DNA from 2 places in the Neptunomonas sp. CHC150 genome. Region 2 is predicted to be linked to the other one. Evidence: riboswitches for the same ligand, from Rfam matches in the RefSeq annotation. Region 2 holds a riboswitch; the other holds the start of a gene.
What was found. A riboswitch is a leader RNA that binds a small molecule or an ion and turns the genes downstream of it on or off. The one in region 2 is predicted to bind cobalamin.

Region 1 (10,511 bases), on a different contig from region 2:
TAACCCCGGCCCCAGCGGAATAAGCGTTCCCATTAGACCTAGCATAGGCGCTATGCGGGCAATAAAGTCGCTGCGTTCTATACGCTTGATCGCTATCACCTCTAAGCTCTCTGCGTTTTTTTGTTTGATAAAACGAGGAATACCCTTATAACGCTCGGCAGGTAACATTCCTAGCTCAACCACGGCCAAGGCCGTCAAAGCCAGTAATCCCCATATAACGGGCTCTAAAAGTAAAGCAACCAGTTGATGCATTAGCCCAATGGAATACGAACTCATCATAACCTCAGTCCCTCCGTGAGGTAGGTTTGGGCATGCCAGAACGGCTTCCGCGCCAGTACCCCCACAACATTAATAACGTCGCTGCAAATAAGCCAAAATAAAGCGCATCACTTTCTGTAATGATGTGGTCTTCTTTTTGGGACGTTTGTGAATTTTTAGCGCCTTTTTGAGCCTCTGTTGTACTGATATCGACCTCGGTGATGCGGCTAGCGATATTAACGGAAGCCTGCGCTTGAGGCGCTAATTCCGTTTGTGCTTTTGTGAGTAATGCCTGTAATTTTTGATAGCTAGCCGGTTCAACATAGCTCTCTAACCAACCAAACATGGGATGGCTAGGGCTAGTATGCCCGCTGCCAGGTAAACCATTTTCCAAAACGAGGTCGGTAAACTCATTCGCCAACTGGGTTATGGTTTCTTGATCGGCTTGCCAAAACTCTTTGTGTGCAGCTACCAACATAACAGCCAACATATTGGACTTAACGTGCGCGTTTTGACCTTGCGATAGAAAGGTATCCAGTTCTAGCTCCAACCCATCATCAATATAAACACGCTTTACTTCGTCCCATGCCCAGCTTTTTATCAAATCAGGGCTAGTCACCTGCCATCCCCAAAGGTATTCAATAAACTCACTGCCCATAGTACGCGCTCCGGCGTAGCCTTCCTGCATCAGCGGTTCGATCCATTGAGGGTTTAAAAAGCGTCCTCGTAACTCAGACAACAAAGCCACTTGTAGCGGTTCTACCTGAATATTTTGGCTATCCGCATGGGACAGTACAAACCCCTTTGGTATCTGCCCTGAGAATGTCTCGACGGCTAAATTCAAACCTCCGAGGTAATCGAAAGCATCGTTGTTATCAATAAGACCATAGAGGTTACTGGCACGGCCAAGGTAGGTTTGCCCAACGGTTTGTAGCCGCTGCTTAAACAAGGATTGTTTGGCTTTCCCCTGCAGGTTTCTACCATAAACATGGCCCATACGGAGTAAGTAAGTACTCGCAAGCTCCTGCCTGTCTTGCCATGCTCCCGAGCGCTCAACCAGCCGATTTATACCGGCGCCATAAGCACCGGGAGCCGTACCAAAAATTCGATAGGTGGCTTGAACAGCCGCTTGCTCAACGGGCATACCTTGATTTAAGGCTGCTTGTGCATCACGCACCCAACGTGCCGCCAATCGATTACGGGATAGCGGATCATCACCTGGCTGCTGTAAGTCTCCTAACGGCGCAAGCGCTGTTGTGAGGGCATAATCGAGAGCGGGATATTGGCTGCGGATAGTGTTTGCCGAAGCATCAAGAGCCATCAGCACCGCTTGTTCTAACCACATAATTTGCGCACCGTATAAGTCACGAAACAAGCCTGATGTGGTGAATACGATATCGTGACGGATACGGGGAGATCGATCAGGGTTATTAGATGCCGTATTTAAATCTACGCGCGCTAACCCTTTAACAATACCGCGACTGTTCCATACGGGCTTGATACCTAAGCGATCCAATCCGAAGGCAATTAGTGCGCCCTCATCACGCACCACATCGGAAGCCCACAGTACGATGCTGTCCGCATCTTGATCCATGTGAGCTATCCCTTCTTGTTGATTCGCTTTTTGCGCTAAGGTAACGCCCACCTGATAACCTAACTTCGTGGGAATAAGGCTACCGTCAAGCGCAAAAAAGTTACGTCCAGTTGGCAGCACTTCAGGCGTTCGTATGGGGTCATTACCTTTACCTGGCTCAATAAATTCACCGGATAAACCTGCTAATAAGGCGCTCATTTCCGCCGCAGGCGAAGCCTTTAGTTGAGTACGCACGTTATCGGCTAACGATGACTGCTGCCCCATCGAAGCCAACATGGTATCCACAGCTTCAGCGCTCCATGCTTGACCAAATCGATGCAAACCCAGTGGCATAAAGGATTCTTGCAGCCCGGTTAGATAATGCCCTACCTCATGGACTAATAAGGTGTCATCCACTTCATCAAAGCGAGTTAAACCCCGTACTGTTAATTCGCCAGCCATGCTAGCTGTCAGCTCATCTTCCAAATGCAGTTGAGCCACCAGCGCACGTACCTCTGCAATCGCTCGCTGGCGCATGGCAACAGCCGTATCCGGGGCCGCTTCGTAACTTTCAATCAATTGACGTAACGCCAGTAATTGATCGTATAGCTCCGTGCTATCTAGCGGAGGTGTTAGATGGTCAACCATAATGGCCTGACCACGGCGTTTAGCTTGTATGCCTTCCCCAACACCATCCACGATGTAGGGGTATACACTGGGAAGGTCATCGACAATAGCGGCAGGGTAATCTTCTGGGCTCATGCCAACGCGATGCCTTGGCAAAAACTCATACGTAGAGTGACGCCCAACATGCACAAGCGCATCAGCTTTAAACTCTTTCTGCAACCATTGATAAAAAGCGAGATATTGGTGGGGAGGAGGAAACGACAGATTAGCATGCAGTAGCTCCTCGTTAAGCTCCCACCCTCGTGGAGGTTGCGGCCCGATAAAGACATTGCCAAATTGAAGCCCAGGTAACACAAGCTGACCACCAGACACCATTACGTTACCGGGTGGCGCGCCCCAACCGCGAATGCCTTCTATTTGTTGCTCAACAATAGCATCGATGTACTCTTTCGCGCTGTGCCAGACTTTATCCGTTAGCTCAGGCGTTTCGTATATTGCCTCCAACTGATTCAGCAAGCTTAGCACCCGCTCGCGCCCCTTATGATCAGCACCTTCTACGGCATGTTTTAAATCACTAATCACCCGACGCATCATCTGCCGTCCGGTTTCAGAATTTTCTAGCTGCTGTGCTTGCTTAAACGCGCTGTGCAAATACCCTAGAGGGCCGTACTGCATTTCGTTCTGAAGGGACTCTGGCAAACTTGAGAACCAAGTGCTGTACTGATCCGGAGATACCGTTGCAACCTTGGTTGCCATGGTGCGCAGCGCCTCACCATCTTCGGGTAAATTAACACCTTGCTCTTGTAGAAGATCAAGCAGCGCCTCCGCATTCTCAGGTAATTCACCGGTCTGATACCCAGCCGCTTTTAGCGACGACAGTATTCCAAAAAGAGACTCAGGCACATTTAGGTTATCGGCACCAATATTATGGCGCCCAGGCGGGTGGTTGTAATAAATAATGGCTATTTTTTTATCGGCATTCGCTGTTTGTTGCAAATGACTCCAACGCTCAACCCGTTGGGCTAGGATATCAATCTGCCCCTTAATGGGCGTTATCACTGCCAGTGCAGCACCTGTTTGCTGATCAACCCTCTCGGCACCTTTCGCCGCCACTATAATGGACTGCCCAATCCCTTGTAACTCAGGCATAGCTACTCGGTAATGCACCGAGTCCCACGGCAAGCCTTCCTCTGATAAGCGCCATGCCTGTTCGCTCATATCATTTAAGCGCAGCGCGGCAATAACAGGCACATTCAATTGAGATAAAAGTTGAGAGGCTTGCTCCCGTCCTGTACTACCGCCCATCACAAAACTCTGCAAACTAATAATGGCAGCCAAGGACGAGTCGTGCTCGGTCAACCATTCTAGTGCGGCCACACTCGCGTCTCCCCAGCTGGCCAACAGAGATAAGCACCCTAGACTTGAATCACGCTGCTCGATGGCGGTACACATTGCCTCATTAACCGATTTATCCCCTTGACGATCACCTGTTTCATAATCCATTACCACGACCCAACGCGGCTTTACACTCATATCAAACGTGCGATAGTCGGTCGTTTCGCCTTGATACACTAATCGAATCGGTGAGATTAAATGAGGTAGAAAACGTGTTGCTTCATCTACCTGCTTCTGCGTCGCTAAATGCGATAAGTGATAAAACAGCCCTTCCATGTTATAGCTATCACGCCCTAACCAAAAAAGCCGTGCCTGCAGCCATTCTTGAGCATTGCGATGTTTTGCTACGTGCTGAGTCATCCACTCCATTGGGCTTTGATCCAAACTGGGGTGCCCCATTAACGCATCTAAATCTGCATCATTGTTTAATAAGCGTCGGCCCATAATATGGGATTGCAGCACCAAGGAGCGATCACTATGTAGTGCAACAAATGAACGCATCTCACCCGCATCCAACGCGGCCTGAAGCCGAGCAACAGGCTCTCCAAACACGCCTGCGGCAAACACGATATCCGCGTTAGATAATAATGAGGCTTGCTCATGGCGAGACAATTGTTTCCACTGATCAGTCGAACGGATAATTACTTGATCACTCGGCTGCGCTTTTAAAAATCGATGCGCCCCCGACACCAGCTCAGGCACATTAGCCGCCGACGTAATCGCCAATAAGGACGCGGCATAAGCCGGTAAAGTAAGACACAACAAAACACATAATGAAAACAGCTTGATCACGACACACCCCGATCCAGTGATAACCGAGGTGAGGAAAGACAAACGCAGAAAAACAACTTATGCCATGCATAAACCGCCGTAACGCAGATCACTCCTTGATGGCACGCCCCGGCTATCAGAAATAGTTATGCTTGCAGGCAAGTATTCTGGCTCACGGATCATTGCAATTCATCGACCTTCCCAAGGCAAACCTCAGTGATCATCAGCCAATGCTGTGATGAATCGCTACCCGTATACAGTTGCGGGGACAGCTTCGTTTAAACGAATTCCTTTTTGATGCTCTTTACGCAAGAGACCTGCAAAGCGGTGCAACGATAGCACAGGTAGATAGGGCTTTTGAATCACCCTAGCCTCAGGTCTCATGCTTTTACGAACCACTACAAATGACTCAAACCGGCGTTATAAGGGCCTTGCCTGCAAAGTGTGCGGCTAAGTTATCCACAACCAATTGCGCCATACGACCACGTGTTTCATAAGTTCCACTGGAGCAGTGAGGTTGTAAAACGACATTATCTAACGCAAGCAGAGCCTCGGGCACATGCGGTTCGTCTGCAAACACATCCAAGCCCGCTCCCGCTAGCTGACCAGCGCAGAGTAGTTCAACCAATGCGTTTTCATCGACCACACTCCCGCGGGCGATGTTAATGAAGTAGCCTTGAGGCCCCAGCGCTTTCAGTACTGGCTTGCTAATCAAACCTTCGGTGCTCTCTCCGCCAGGAATGGCAGGCATGAGAATGTCGACATCATGCGCGAGCGCCTCAATAGTATCGTAATAGGTGTAATCCACATCGGGGGATTGACGACGTCCGTAATAGCAAACCTTCATACCAAAGGCTTGAGCACGATGCGCGATGGCTTTACCAATACGCCCTAACCCTACTATCCCAACGGTTTTACCATAAACGGAAGTGTTCAGCGGCATCATGCCTTTATTGACCCAATCTCCACTGTGCACCCAATGAATACCGGGCACTAAACGCCTAACGGTAGCGAGCAGAAGTAGCAATGCCATATCGGCTACATCATCAGTCAGCACATTCGGTGTATTGGTTACCTGAATGCCACGAGCTTTGCACTCATCAACACATAAAGTATCTAGACCAACACTACTGCAAGCCACAATTTCTAGATTGGGCAAACGATCAATTAATGACTTTTCAAGCCCACCGCCATGCGTGGTTACCACCGCACGTATTTGATCACCAAATTCATCCAGCATGCTTACCCTGCCCTCCTCGCTAGCCAAGTCATAGCGATGGAGATGATATGCGTCATCTAGCATTGCCATTTGCTCTGGACGGTTCGGCCAAACTAACAATACATGGATCGATTTCATGAGAGGCTTCCTAACGCAGTTGTGATTAAGGCATAGACAAATAAAAAGTAATACATCATACATAAAAGAACAAGCTCTCACCGCCTTAATCACTTTGGGAAAAAGACTGTTCACCTAAACCAATTGTTATTCTTACGGTCAGATTGGAATGTATAATGCACAGCACAAATTACAGACACTTCTTTCCTGAGCCGGAATCCCTATGACAATTAATTCGCGACATTTGCTAATTCTATTAGCCGACATTGCCCTGTTCGTAATTCTCCTTAACACACTGCCATTTGAGGCTAATGTTGTTAAAGGACTCAGCATTTTAGTTTTTGTGGCCATTCTCTGGTTAACCGAAGCATTGCATGTGAGCGTTACAGCGTTATTAGTACCTTTGCTGGCCATAGCGACTGGCGTTTTTAAAGCCTCTGAAGCTCTAGTTAGCTTTGCTAACCCCATCATCTTTTTGTTTTTGGGAGGCTTTGCATTAGCCGCCGCTCTGCATCATCAAGAGCTAGACAAAGCTATTGCTAATAAAGTGGTCGCTATCGCAAAAGGTCGGATGAGTGTCGCTGTGTTGATGCTTTTTGCCGTTACTGCAGGCCTATCAATGTGGATCAGTAATACAGCAACCACCGCTATGATGCTGCCCTTAGTGTTAGGGATAATGAACAAACTGGATGGGGAAAAAGACCGCCCTACTTTTCTTTTTATTCTGCTGGGCATTGCATACTGCGCCAGCATTGGAGGTATTGCCACTATTGTTGGTAGCCCTCCCAACGCAATAGCCGCCGCCGAAGCTAAATTAAACTTTTCACAGTGGATGCAACTAGGCCTACCTATTACGTTGATCCTACTTCCGATGGCCGTCGCCATCTTATACTTGTTAACAAAACCAAACCTCAGTTACCGTTTTGAGCAACAATCGACCAACATCGAATGGACCCGCAGCCGCATTCTAACCATTATCATTTTTGGGTTGGCTGTACTCAGCTGGATATTTAGCGGCCCTCTCAATAAAGCACTGGGTGGTATTGCAAGCCTTGATACTGTTATTGCCATATCCGCCATCATCTTGCTGTGTGCATCACGTGTTGTTGAATGGAAAACCATTGAGAAAAGTACTGACTGGGGCGTGCTCATCTTATTCGGTGGGGGCATTTGCTTAAGTGGCGTTCTTAAAGCGACAGGCGCAAGTGAGTTTCTTGCGCAAAGCTTGTCTCACTTGCTAGACCATGCCGGTATTTTAGTATCATTACTGACTATTACGGCTTTCGTTGTGATGTTGACAGAATTTGCCAGTAACACAGCGAGTGCCGCTATCCTCATTCCGGTTTTCGCAGCGATCGCCGATAGCATGGGGATTTCTCCTGTGATCTTATCAGCCATTATTGCGATTTCTGCTTCGTGTGCCTTCATGCTTCCGGTAGCCACGCCACCTAACGCCATTGTCTTTGGTCTTGGCTATATTAAGCAGAGCGAAATGATGCGCGTAGGCATGGTGCTAAACATCATTTGTATTTGTGTTATCACCGCTTTTGCTTACTTATTCTGGTAAGCAACCAGTTATTCTTTTACGCCTGTGAAGGGGTTTGCTTTTTTAAAGCATGCCCCTTTTTTTTCAATAACTTGCATGAAAACTCGCCTTTTCGGCGTGTTCAAAAATTAGCCAACTAACCTATTTAGACGTATAAAAGGCTTGTTATGCGCCAAAGTTACCAGTAACATTTACATTGTTACCGGTAACATAGCTTTAACACGATCCTGACTAGCATCGCATCAAGGCGTTACGCGGTAGTGCTCGGATACACTTCCGGTCGCTGACTAAAAGTCCCGAAAAAAATAAACATAGGAACTGATTTAATGAATTTCTCAAAAGCGCTTCTAACAACAGCCTTGGCGGGCTTGGTTTCTGTAACCGCACAGGCGGCTGACTTTACCTTTAAAATTCAGTCATCTGATCCATCAGGTGATAAAAACTATCAAGTTCAACAAGAGTGGGCTGATCGCGTAGAAGCGCTGTCTGGTGGGCGCCTTGATATTGAACTACTCCCTGTAGGCAGTGTAGTTAAACACACTGAAACATTAGACGCGATTAAGATGGGCATACTCGATGGTCACGTAACAGCGACGGGTTACTTCTCAGGTAAAGACCCAGCGTTTGGTCTTATTGGTAATACAGTTGGCGCCTGGTCAGATACATCTCAGCTACTACAGTACATTAACTATGGCGGTGGCTACCAAGTAATGACTGACCTTTACGCACCCTATGGCGTTAAATTTGTCGGCGGCTCAACAACCGGCGTTGAGTCGTTTGTTTCTAAAGTGCCTTTGAACGGTGTAGAAGATTTAAAAGGCCTCAAACTGCGGGCACCAGAGGGCTTAGTACAACAAGTCTTTGCTGCAGCGGGTGCGTCTCCGGTTAACTTACCAGGCTCCGAAGTATTTACTGGATTAAGCAAAGGCGTTATTGATGCCGCCGACTACACGGTATTCTCAACAAACCAAAAAGCCGGCATGAACGATGTAGCAACTCACCCAGTACAGCCCGGTTTCCATTCTTTGCCATTGATCGATATTTCGGTTAGCCAAAAGAAATGGGATAAATTGCCAGCGGATCTTCAAGAAATTTTAACCATGTCGGTACGCGATTTTGCACAAGATATTACAACCCAATTGCGTATAGCCGACCAGCTAGCGGTAAAAGAAGCACAAGCTAATTCTGAAATCACCATTCACGACTGGTCAGCACAAGAGCGTAAAAAATTCCGTGCTATCGCCCAGTCTCAGTGGGAAATTTATGCACAAAAGTCTCCTAACGCTGAAAAAGTCTACAACTCCATCTCTACATACCTGAAAGAGAATGGCCTGCTTTAATTTGCGTTACTAGTACGGTTTATGGGTCTTCTTAGGCCCATAAACGTCTTCCTCCTTACCTCGACTAACCAGCCTAGATAAACAGGCCTAGCTCTGTTTTGTTGGAGTTTTTATGCAATCGACAGATCATCTGGGTGGCACGCCCGATCACTCGCCCGACGATGAACAAGGCAGAAACCTTCTTGACCGCCTTATCCTTCGTATTGGTAACCTACTTAGCCTATTGTTTATCTTTACTGTTGCCATTTCATTCTATGAAATTGTGATGCGTTACATCTTCAACGCCCCCACTATGTGGGTGCATGAAAGCGCTTCGTTTATTGGCGGGTCATTATTTGTTGTAGGCGGAGCATATGCTCTAGCTAATAATAAACACGTACGCGTTGTGCTTATATACGACCAAGTTTCCGAACGTACGCGCCATTATCTAAACATTTTCCACCACCTTGCAGGCCTGGCTTTCACCGGCATGCTGGTCTACGGCGCTTGGGAAATCACATACAGCAGCTGGGTAACACCCTTTGGCGATATCCGCCTTGAGACATCAGGATCGGCATGGGACCCTGCATTTCCTTCCCTGTTAAAGGCCGTCATTCTGGTCGTTGTTTGCGTTATGTTTATTCAGTTTTTATTGCACCTTATTAACGAAGTCTCTCGGCTCAAAGCATTAACACATCGAGGCCGTCATCATGTTTGATTTATCTTCTCTCGGTATCGGCTTAGGCAGTTTAGCGATGCTGGTCCTATTGATTGGCTTGCTGCTTACTGGCATGCAATTAGCCTTTGTAACAGGGCTAGTGGCGTTAATTTTTACTCTTGGTTGGTTTGGCGTTGATGCTCTACCGCTCGTGACCAGCCGCATGTATAGCTTTGTCAACGGGTATGTTTTCTTGGCCGTGCCCATGTTTGTTCTCATGGCAGCCCTGCTCGATCGCTCAGGTATCGCTGTTGATTTATTCGACGCCATGAAGAAGGCCGCGCGTAAAATACGCGGAGGCGTAGCCGTTCAAACCTTAGTCGTTGCTGTAATTCTAGCGTCTATGTCCGGTGTCATCGGCGGAGAAACCGTTCTTTTAGGTATTTTAGCCTTACCGCAAATGTTGCGTTTAGGCTATAACCGCAAGCTCGCTATTGGTACAACCTGTGCCGGTGGTGCGCTTGGTACTATGATGCCTCCGAGCATTGTGTTGATTATCTACGGCATGACCGCCAGCGTGTCGATAGGTGACTTGTTTAAAGCGGCTTTTTTACCGGCAGCTATCCTCGCGCTATTTTATGTCGCTTACGTACTAATCCGTTGCTGGATGGACCCTTCTTTAGCGCCGCTACCGTCGGATGAAATGCAAAAAGAAGATGACGCCAAACAAACGAATTACTTCAAAGCGCTATTTTTCCCAGGTCTAACGGTCGCCATCGTTCTGGGCAGCATTTACACCGGTGTCGCGTCAGTCACCGAAGCCTCGGCACTGGGTGTTGTTGGCATTATGCTCAGCGCGCTGATTCGTGGCGAACTTAATGTCCAGATGCTCAAAGATAGCGCCAAATCGACTATGCAAACCTGCGGTATGATCATGTGGATTGGTATCGGTGCTAGCGCACTAGTCGGCGTATACAACTTGATGGGCGGCATCGACTTTGTCGAAAGCGTCATTCTGTCGCTGAGTA
Region 2 (10,511 bases):
TTTTGGTGAGCAATTGATGGTTTCAATCCGTAATATCAATTGGAGCCAAGTGAAGCAAAGCAGTGTGGCGGGTAGCTGGGCGACCTATTGGCGAGAGTCGATTCAAGGGTATATGCATTCGTACAGAGCGGTAACAGGCATTGATATACTGGATAACGATCCACGTATGAGCGATAACCCGTCTGCCGCGATTTATAAGCAATCGGCTTAGCATGCATTATTACTCGCCATATCAGACTTTGAGCGTGCCTTATGTAATTGTAAGGTACGCTCATGCACACCGAGTATTTTGGCGGCGGCTTTTAAATTGCCGTCATAATGCTTTATAGCCACGGCCTTCGCCGTATCGTTGACCCGCTGCTGTAGTGCTTTTAAATTGATCCCTGAAAAAACAGCCATTTCGACTAGGTTATCAAGTTGCATTAATTGGTTGTGTTCTGGGTTAAAGAAGTCTTTTAGATCCGAGCAGGGGATATCAGCTAAGGTGATGCGTTCACCTCCTACAAAGCGATTGGCGATACGCTCGCACAGGTGTTTTAACTCCCGAATGTTCCCTGGGTACTCTCGGGTTAATAAGAATGACTCTACACAGCTATCTAAAGTGATTTTTTTCTTTGTAGCATTTTCTATAAAAAGACGAGCCAAGGGTACGATGTCTGCTAGCCTCTCTTGAAGAGAAGGTAACTTACATTCCCAGCCAGACAGTCGGTAGTATAAGTCTTGTCGAAATTGACCGGTTTTTTGTTGTTCAAATAGGTTCCTGTTCGTTGCTGAAATTAAACGAAAGTTAGATCGTTTCCACGTGTTGCTGCCCACTGGTTTGTAGGTGCCTTCTTGCAGGACCCTCAATAATCCGGCTTGCAAAGGGATATCCATTTCACCAATTTCATCTAAAAATAGGGTGCCATTGTTAGCAAGATCTAAGGCTCCTTCACGGTTATAATGTGCCCCAGTGAACGCCCCTTTTGCATGGCCAAAGAGTTCGGAACCCATTAGTTCTTTCGATAAACCGGTGCAATCTACTGTTGTGAGTGTTTTGGCTGAGGTAGAAGTGCTTGATGAAGACGGCGGCGGAGCCTGAAGCGATACGTCGTTGATCCATTGAGCGGCCAATTCTTTACCCGTACCGTTAGCCCCGGTAATGAGTATAGGGCTGGATGAGAACAGTGCGGCTTCAGTTAGCTCAAATAATGTTTTTTGCCAAGCGTCGCTAATACCATGGACAAAGTAGCTGTATTTCGATTGGTTAATGCATTGCTTAACGGCGTATGTGCGTTGCAAGCGGCAAACTATTTTCTGGCATAGTTCCTTGAACGAGTCGCAAGGTAAAATATCGCTAAAGGTTGTTAGGTGCTCTTGAGTGATCGAAGCCAACAATTCTGGTTTTATGGCCAAAAAGCGTGGTACGAAAGGTGTTGCTGTGGTTAGGTTTAATACCTCTGCTTGGAAGTGCTTGAGCTGATCTTTGGTTTTGGCTATGACAACGCCTGGGTGACGACAAGATAGGTTTTTTGTAACCATAAAGCTGTCATCTGCGTGTGTGAAGTTGGCAATGGCCGTTTCCATGTTGGCGTAGTCTTTAGGGTCGCTTAAGCACCCAATTGTAAATTCCATATTGACCTCTTAATAAAACATTCCCTGTGTTTTTATGTGCACCCACGTTAAACGTCTGTTTGAAAAAGTGGTATAGCTAAAACGAGTGAGTCATATGGCATAAAACTTTAATCACGGTTTTACTAACTTCAATTGACCCATAGCGTATGTGTCTCTAAAATTGATTCTGTTTTAGGTAACGCAATGGATTTATTGCGTTTTAAACGGGAAGTTGGTGCGTCTCTCGCTTGAGTGACAATGCCTACACTGCCCCCGCAACGGTAATTAGGTTTGTTTTTTACAAAGGCCACTGTGTTTTTGACATGGGAAGGCGTAAAAAACCGAGGCAAGCCCTCAGCCTAAAAGTCCGGAGACCGGCCTAAAATACATACGTCGGCATAGCGGAGGGCTATCGTTACGACAGTCATTTAACGTTACGATAGATCCGCTGTCGTCACTTATGCTGTTGTTCCCATTTCCTTTTGTCTGCCTCACCCGAATATTAGACAAGCTCGCGGCGGGCGAGCACAGGAAAACACCTTTCACATGAAAAGCTTTAATCGTTCTTTATTAGCCCTTGCTTGCTGTTCTTCTACACTGGCTTCCGCTGAAACAACGTCCTTAGAAGCGGTGCAAGTAACCGCTTCTCGATATGCACAAACTGCTGATCAAGCGTTGGCGTCTGTGTCTGTTATTACGCGCGATGACATTGAACAATCACAAGCGCTAACTATTAAAGAGTTATTGGTAAAGCAGGCAGGCATATCTGTTACCAATAGCGGTGGCCGTGGTAAAAGCTCTAGTGTGTTTGTTCGCGGTGCAGCTTCAGACCAATTATTAGTTTTGGTTGATGGTGTTCGTGTTGGCTCTGCAACTTTAGGCTCTTTTTCATTTGAAGAAGTTAATTTAGCCCAAGTCGAGCGTATAGAGATTGTTCGTGGACCACGTTCTTCGCTCTACGGTTCTGATGCGGCGGGCGGTGTGATTCAGATCTTCACACGTCGTGGTGAGGGAGAGCTAACCGTTGGTTTATCGGCTTCTGTAGGGAGTGACAGCACGCGTGCAGGAACGATCAACCTGAGCGGCGGTGACGATAACGCTTGGTTTAATGCCAATTTATCCCGTGAAATAACCAATGGGTTTGATGCTACGTCCAATGGCGCCGCACCTGATGATGACGGCTATAAAACCAATGGCGTAGAGTTAAGAGCCGGTTTTCAGGCGACTGAGAATGTGGAGTTAGGCGCTTTTTACACACTAACGGATTCTGAAAACCAATATGATGGTTATTCCGCCGATACGACGGAGATCATTACGCGCGTAGTAGGTGTTAACGCGGATGTGCAATTGACCGATTATTGGGATCTGCAAGCAACTTTAGGCCGTTCAACTGACGATAATAAAGATTACGCGGGCAGTGCGTTTGACAGCCAATTTAAAACCACTCGTGACACCTTGACTGTCCAGAACAATATCCAATTGGGTGAAAACGTTCTAACGTTAGGAGGGGATATTCAGCGTGATCAAGTGCGTACTACAACAGCTTATGATAAAGACTCACGCTTTAATCGAGGCCTTTTTGCGCAATATTTGTTAATGTCGGGTCAAAATGATTTCCAGTTTAGCCTTCGTCATGATCGTAATGAGTCTTTTGGTAACCATAATACAGGCAGTGTTGCTTGGGGGTATCAGTGGAATGATGCTTTACGTACCTATGTAAGTTATGGCACTGCCTTTAGCGCTCCTTCTTTCAACGATCTGTACTACGCTGGCGATTACTCTTACGGTAACCCTGATTTATCCCCTGAAAAATCTAAAAATCTAGAGGTAGGCTTACAGGCTGAGTTTGATGCCCTTACGTTAAGTGCTGCTATCTACGAGACTCGCTATAAAAACTTAATTACTTGGGTGGACCAAGGTGGTTGGGTTTATTCGCCAGAAAATACTGAGAAAGCCCGCATTCGTGGTGTTGAGCTTACAGCCGTCTATACCCTAGCCGATTGGGTTCTAACAGGTAATTTGACTTTCCTCGACACTGAAAACCAGGCTGGCGATAACAAAGGTAATGATTTACAGCGTCGTCCATCACGTATCGCAAACGTAAGTGTGGATCGACAGTTTGGTTCATTCTCATTAGGTGCTGATTTGCATGCAGAAAATCGTCGTTTTAATAATGCATCGAACACAGTGCGTCTAGGAGGCTTTGCAACCACAGATTTACGTCTTGGTTATGCGGTATCAAAGAGTCTTAGTGTGCGTGCCAAGGTGAGTAACGTATTTGATAAAGAGTACGAAACTGTTTCAGGCTACAACCAGCCAGATCGTCAGTTCTTATTGACTGTCGCTTATCAGCCTAAATAACTGCAGGAGCTATTGTTATGGTTATCAGAGATCGACTTTCATTCGATAAAATTTCATTGCCTCAATTAATGATTGGCTTTGCGTTGCTGGTATTGATGGCGGTGACTCGTGGGCAGCATTTTGCAAGTGTAGATGCGCTACCTAGCGCATCGTGGGCTGTATTCTTTATTGCGGGGATATACCTGAGGTCGCATTGGTCATTCACCTTTTACATGGCATCGGCGGTGTTACTGGATCTATCTTCATTAGCTTCAGGTGCATCAATCGCTGACTGCATCACTCCATCTTACGTCGCCTTGATCCCCGCATATGCGTCTCTGTGGTTGGCCGGCCGTTGGTTTGCACAAAAAATGACATTAAATGCGGTTGGTATCTTGCGTCTAACGATGGCAATGGTATGTGGTCTGGTATTGGCGCAATTAATTTCGAGTGGCAGCTATTATTTATTTTCTGGACAGTTCGCGAATCCTACTATGGCTGAGTTTGTGGAGCGCATGGTTGCTTACACGCCACGTCGATTGGAAAGCTTAGCATTTTACATTGCTATGGCAGCTTGTGTGCATGTTATTAGCTTCGAGTTACGTCGTTTAGGCAGCCGTTTTGGATTCTCTCATGAATGAAAACAAGCCTCATAATGCCGATGCGATTGATGACAAAGAGGCGCGTTATAAAGCCCGTATGCAGCGCAAAAAAGCGGTTATTGATGAATCCATTGCCCGTGCTGACCAAGATAAAGGCGTCTGCCTAGTATTGACTGGAAACGGTAAGGGTAAAAGTAGTTCTGGCTTTGGTATGGTGGCTCGTGCATTGGGTCATGGAATGCAGGTGGGAGTCGTACAGTTTATAAAAGGCTCTTACAGCACAGGAGAGGAAGCGTTCTTTCGCCGCTTTGATGAAGTTGAATACCACGTCATGGGCGAAGGCTTTACGTGGGAAACACAAGATAAAACACGTGATATAGAAGCCGCTTCAGCCGCTTGGGCGCAAGCAAAAGCGTTGCTAGAAAATGATGCAATTTCGTTAGTTGTCCTAGATGAGTTAAATATTGCTTTAAAGTACAAGTATGTCGCATTGGATGATGTGATTACGGCTGTACAAAGTAGGCCTCGCTATCAACATGTTGTGATTACAGGAAGGGGAGCGCCGCAGGCGCTTATTGATGTGGCAGATACCGTGACAGAGATGCAAGTAATTAAACATGCTTATCAAGCGGGTATTAAAGCCCAAAAAGGAGTTGAACTCTGATGGCAGTAGTTCAGTGTCATGCACTGTTTATCAGTGCTCCAGCTTCTGGCCAAGGTAAAACAACCGTAACGGCAGCACTAGCGCGGTTGCACCGAAATGCGGGCAGGGAAGTAAGGGTCTTTAAAACAGGCCCAGACTTTATTGATCCGACAATATTAGCGCATGCCAGTGGACACCCCGTTTATAACCTAGATTTATGGCTGGTGGGTGAGGAGCGAAGCAAAGCTTTACTAGCGGAGGCCGCTAAGGAAGCTGACATCATACTCATTGAAGGAGTTATGGGGTTATTTGATGGTGACCCATCAAGCGCCGATTTGGCAGAACGTTTTGGTATACCCGTTTTAGCGGTTATTGATGCATCAGCAATGGCGCAAACTTTTGCCGCACTTGCTCATGGCATACAAACGTATCGACCATCGCTTCCCTTTGCCGGTGTGTTAGCCAATAGAGTTGGTAGTGAGCGTCATGGTGAAATACTTAAAACGGCGATCAATGATGACGAACGTTGGTACGGTGCGATTCCGCGTGATGAGTCAATTGGTTTGCCATCACGTCACTTAGGGCTTCATCTGAGTCAAGAGGTTAGTGATTTAGACGAGCGGTTGACCAAAGCGGCAGATCATTTATCAAAAACGTCGGCAGCTATCTTACCTCCGCTCACTCACTTTCATTACACCGACGGCAATAACCTAGATACCAGCTACCCTCTCAAAGACACCGTTATAGCGATTGCCCGCGACAGCGCTTTTTGTTTTGTTTACGCTGACAATATGCGTTTGTTAAAACAACTTGGGGCGCAACTGGTATATTTTTCGCCTTTGGAAGATGCTGTTGTTCCTGAAGCGGATGCTCTTTACTTGCCTGGCGGTTATCCTGAGTTGTATGCAGAGCAATTGAGCAATAACGCCTCAATGAAAGCATCCATTCATTATTTCGTGTCTACCAATAAACCGGTCATTGCTGAATGCGGTGGCATGTTGTACCTAGCTAATTCCTTAACAAATAAAGCCGGTCAGCGGTTTGATATGTTGGGTATTATTCCAGGCGAAGCGGTTATGCAGACGCGTTTGGTCAGTTTAGCTTTGCAATCGGTTTTGCTACCTGAAGGCCTCTTTCGCGGGCATACTTATCACCACTCAAACTTTACCACTGCATTATCGCCTGTTGCCTTGGGTGAGTGCCCTAATTATCGCCGAACGGCCGAATCTGTTTTTAGACAAGGTAATGTATTAGCCAGTTACATTCATTTTTATTTTCCGTCATCCCCCGCGGCCTGCGTTGCTCTATTTAAGCGATGATAGGAGTTGCCATTGCGTTAGGTGTTTGTCTCGATACGCTACTGGGTGAGCCTAAACGTTTTCACCCTTTGGTTGGGTTTGGGCGTTTAGCATCGCGCTTGGAAAAGCGACTTAATAATCAAGAAAATACAGGCCTAAACCGTTGCAGCGGAATTGTAGCAGTGTGTGTAATGGTCATGCCCTTTCCATGGGGAATTTGGCTATTAATAGACTCGTTAAGGGCTCAAGCCTCATTATCAAATGACATTTGCATATTGGTTATTAATGCCGTTGTTGTTTACGGTGCGATTGGTCAGAAAAGTCTTAAAGAGCATATTTTACCGATCGCAGATGCACTGAGTTCAGGTGACAGAGAGTTGGCCCGCCGCCTCACTTCGAGAGTCGTCAGCCGTGATCCCGCCACAATGAACATCGAAGTGTCGGCAACCGAATCCGCTTTAGAAAATGGTAGTGATGCGATTTTTGGTGCTTTATTTTGGGCGGTCTTAGCCGGAGCCCCTGGCGCTATAGTTTATCGATTAGTAAATACGCTCGATGCCATGTGGGGGTATAAAACGGATCGTTTTCAAACATTTGGCTGGTGTGCAGCTCGCCTTGATGATGCACTCAATTACATACCTGCACGATTAACCGCATTAAGCTACATGTTACTTGCTCCGCAGCCTTCTCGTGCATGGCGTTGTTGGATGCAACAAGCCCATCTCCATGCCAGCCCCAATGGCGGGCCTGTCATGAGTGCTGGCGCTGGAGCATTAGGCGTACAGTTGGGAGGGCCGACCTGTTATCACGGTCATTGGGTTGATAAACCATTTTTAGGTGAGGGCGCGTCGCCCAATGCGGCGGATATAAAGCGTGCTATTCAATTGGTAACAAAAACAACGGGGTTATGGGTTGTCTTTATAGTGATGGTTGATTTGCTAGGTTTACTCCTCAACGGGATACCTTTTTCATCTGCGTTATTAGGGCTGTTGAAATGCTAGATAGTGTATTCCATGGCGGAGATATCAGGCGTGCTAGCCAAGAATTTGATATTGCGTTGTGCGACTGGCTAGATTTGTCGACGGGAATTAACCCTTACACATACCCACTGCCTGACGTACCTACATCGGTTTGGCGAAACTTACCTTATGATGACTATTCCTTGTTAGTTGCTGCTAAACGCTATTATAACACTGAGCATATTTTGCCCGTTGCTGGGAGCCAACAAGCGATTGAAATTATTCCGCGGTTTTTTTCAAACGCTCAATCTGCTTTAAAGGTCGCTGTTTTATCTCCTAGTTATGCTGAGCATACAGAGCAATGGAGCCGGTATGGGCATGATGTTTGGCCTGTGAGCCTTGATGAGTTGGAATCTAAACTCGATGTTTGGGATCTAATTGTGGTCGTTCGGCCTAATAATCCAACGACAGAAATGATTGTTCGTGACCGGATAGAGCGCTGGCGCCAAACACTACAGCAGCGCTCAGGCATAGTGATTGTTGATGAGGCATTCATGGATGCAGAGCCGCACCATGCCTCATTAACGTGTATACAGCCTGAGATGCCAGAGGGGCTAATTGTTTTAAGGTCTATCGGAAAGTTCTTTGGTTTGGCGGGTATACGTTTGGGGTTTGTGGTGGCAAATCCATCGTATCTGAACCGCTTACAAGGTGAGCGTGGTTTGTGGGCAGTGTCAGGACCGGCGCTTTGGGCAGGGCAGTCATGTTTGTCTGACGAGCTATGGCAGCAAGAAATGCGCGCGCACTTAAATTCCCAAAGCATTCTGTTATCAGATCTACTGGAACGCATGCATTTACCACACGCAAGAACGCCGCTTTTTTGCTACGTACCTACCGCTTCAGCTGAACAGATTTATCGTTTGTTAGCCCAGCAAGGTATTTTGATTCGATTATTTGAACACATCCCGGCGATCAGGATTGGTCTGCCGCCCAACCAAGCAGCAGCGCATCGCCTTGAAGCCGCTTTGCATGACATGACTGCCAGAATATAGATAGTACAATCATGAGACAGTTATTTAAAAACCAAAGGCCAACGCGCCAAACGCTTATGGTTCAGGGTACAACCTCGGATGCAGGTAAAAGCACATTGGTGGCTGGGTTGTGTCGTGTACTGTGGCGAATGGATAAATCAGTAGTGCCATTTAAACCGCAGAACATGGCTTTAAACAGTGCGGTTACTGAAGATGGGGGCGAAATAGGTCGTGCCCAAGCCGTACAGGCTCAAGCTTGTGGTTTGGCACCACACACCGATATGAACCCAGTATTACTCAAGCCTAATAGTGATACCGGGGCTCAGGTGATTATCCACGGAAAAGCGATTACTAATATGGAAGCCGCTGCGTATCATGACTATAAACAAGTCGCTATGGCTGCTGTTCTTGAGTCGCATAGGCGCCTAGAGCAGCACTATGATTATGTCATTGTTGAAGGTGCAGGCTCGCCAGCTGAGATTAATCTGCGAGCCAATGACATTGCGAATATGGGGTTTGCTGAAGCGGTAGACTGCCCCGTTATTATAATTGCTGATATTGATAAAGGCGGTGTGTTTGCACATTTAGTTGGGACATTGGCGCTCTTATCAGAATCAGAGCAGGCGCGCGTGGCTGGTTTTGTTATTAATCGGTTTCGCGGTGATATAGGGTTGCTGCAACCGGGTTTAGATTGGTTAGAGAAAAGAACCCAAAAGCCGGTTTTGGGTGTGCTGCCATATCTGCATGGCTTTCATCTTGAGGCGGAAGACGCTGTTTCTATTGATCAGGATGTAAAAGGGAGCCTGCGAATTGTAGTGCCTGTGTTACCACATATAAGTAATCACACCGACTTTGATCCGCTGCGCTTACATCCCGATGTTGAGCTGATTTATGTCGCGCCTGATCAAACACCACCTTCAGCTGACCTAGTTATTTTACCGGGTTCAAAGTCCGTAAGAAGCGACCTAGCTTGGCTCAAAAATCAGGGCTGGGATCTGTATTTATTAAAACACCTACGTTACGGCGGTAAATTGGTTGGGATTTGTGGTGGCTATCAAATGTTAGGTAAGTTTATTCATGATCCAAAAGGAATAGAAAGTGAGTCAGGAACCTCGCAAGGATTGGCTTTGTTGGATGTAGAAACTGAATTATTAGATCAAAAGCAGCTAACGCAAAGAACCGGACGTTTATTTAGTGATGATGTATGTATCACAGGATACGAAATCCATTGTGGAGAGACTCATGGCTTGTCTATGCAGCGTCCGTTTTTATCTTTAAAAGCGACTCAGGGCGATTCTTTTCAGCCCGAAGGGGCTACCTCAGAAGACGGTCAAATTGTGGGTACATACCTACACGGTTTGTTCGACTCATCTGAGTTTGTTACACACTTTCTAAAATGGGCGGGGCTGAAAACCGTGCAATCAGTTGATTATGAAACACGTAAATTTCAAGATTTGGACCGTTTGGCTGATAGTTTAGAAGCCCATTTAGACGTGCCGAGCTTGATGGCGATTATGCATGCAAAGCAGGTCAGTGCATGATTCATTTTATTCTGGGCGGCGCTAGATCTGGCAAAACTAGCTACGCTGAAATGCTAGCTCAGCAGAGCAAAAAACCTGTTGTCTATCTGGCCACTGCGAAAGCGCATGATAATGAGATGCAGGATCGGATATTACATCATCAGCGCTCCCGACCTGAGCACTGGACAACAAGGGAGGAGCCGTTTGATATAGATAAGGTTATTTCTGATAAGTCCTATTCAAATCATTGTATTTTAATAGATTGTTTGACCTTGTGGGTGACGAACCTATTATGCGATGAGAGAGATGTGTCGGCTTACAAAGCTCGGTTATTGTCCGCATTAGATGAGACTCAAACAGATGTTTTTGTCGTGTCTAATGAAACAGGAATGGGGGTTGTGCCGATGGGAAGCCTAACACGTCAGTTTTGTGATGAATCAGGTTGGCTGCATCAGGCGGTAGCCGCTAAAGCCGACAAGGTTACCCTGATGGTGGCTGGCATTCCTATGCCCGTTAAACAGTAAC

Region 1: it holds a riboswitch for cobalamin, as region 2 does, so the genes downstream of both, OW491_RS05635 (cobaltochelatase subunit CobN) here and OW491_RS08300 (TonB-dependent receptor) in region 2, are expected to answer to the same signal.

What each region holds. Positions count from the first base shown of each region.
Region 1 is NZ_JAPNXU010000005.1:255,113-265,623, forward strand. Features, by position in the region: gene OW491_RS05630 (MotA/TolQ/ExbB proton channel family protein) at 1-279, opposite strand, end outside; gene OW491_RS05635 (cobaltochelatase subunit CobN) at 284-4,645, opposite strand; cobalamin riboswitch at 4,764-4,960, opposite strand; gene OW491_RS05640 (2-hydroxyacid dehydrogenase) at 5,034-5,981, opposite strand; gene OW491_RS05645 (DASS family sodium-coupled anion symporter) at 6,184-7,527, shown strand; gene OW491_RS05650 (TRAP transporter substrate-binding protein) at 7,833-8,846, shown strand; gene OW491_RS05655 (TRAP transporter small permease subunit) at 8,959-9,543, shown strand; gene OW491_RS05660 (TRAP transporter large permease subunit) at 9,536-10,511, shown strand, end outside.
Region 2 is NZ_JAPNXU010000006.1:482,034-492,544, forward strand. Features, by position in the region: gene OW491_RS08290 (hypothetical protein) at 1-211, shown strand, start outside; gene OW491_RS08295 (sigma 54-interacting transcriptional regulator) at 208-1,614, opposite strand; cobalamin riboswitch at 1,771-1,991, shown strand; gene OW491_RS08300 (TonB-dependent receptor) at 2,140-3,954, shown strand; gene OW491_RS08305 (hypothetical protein) at 3,972-4,574, shown strand; gene cobO (cob(I)yrinic acid a,c-diamide adenosyltransferase) at 4,567-5,199, shown strand; gene OW491_RS08315 (cobyrinate a,c-diamide synthase) at 5,199-6,497, shown strand; gene cbiB (adenosylcobinamide-phosphate synthase CbiB) at 6,494-7,477, shown strand; gene cobD (threonine-phosphate decarboxylase CobD) at 7,471-8,487, shown strand; gene OW491_RS08330 (cobyric acid synthase) at 8,499-10,007, shown strand; gene cobU (bifunctional adenosylcobinamide kinase/adenosylcobinamide-phosphate guanylyltransferase) at 10,004-10,510, shown strand.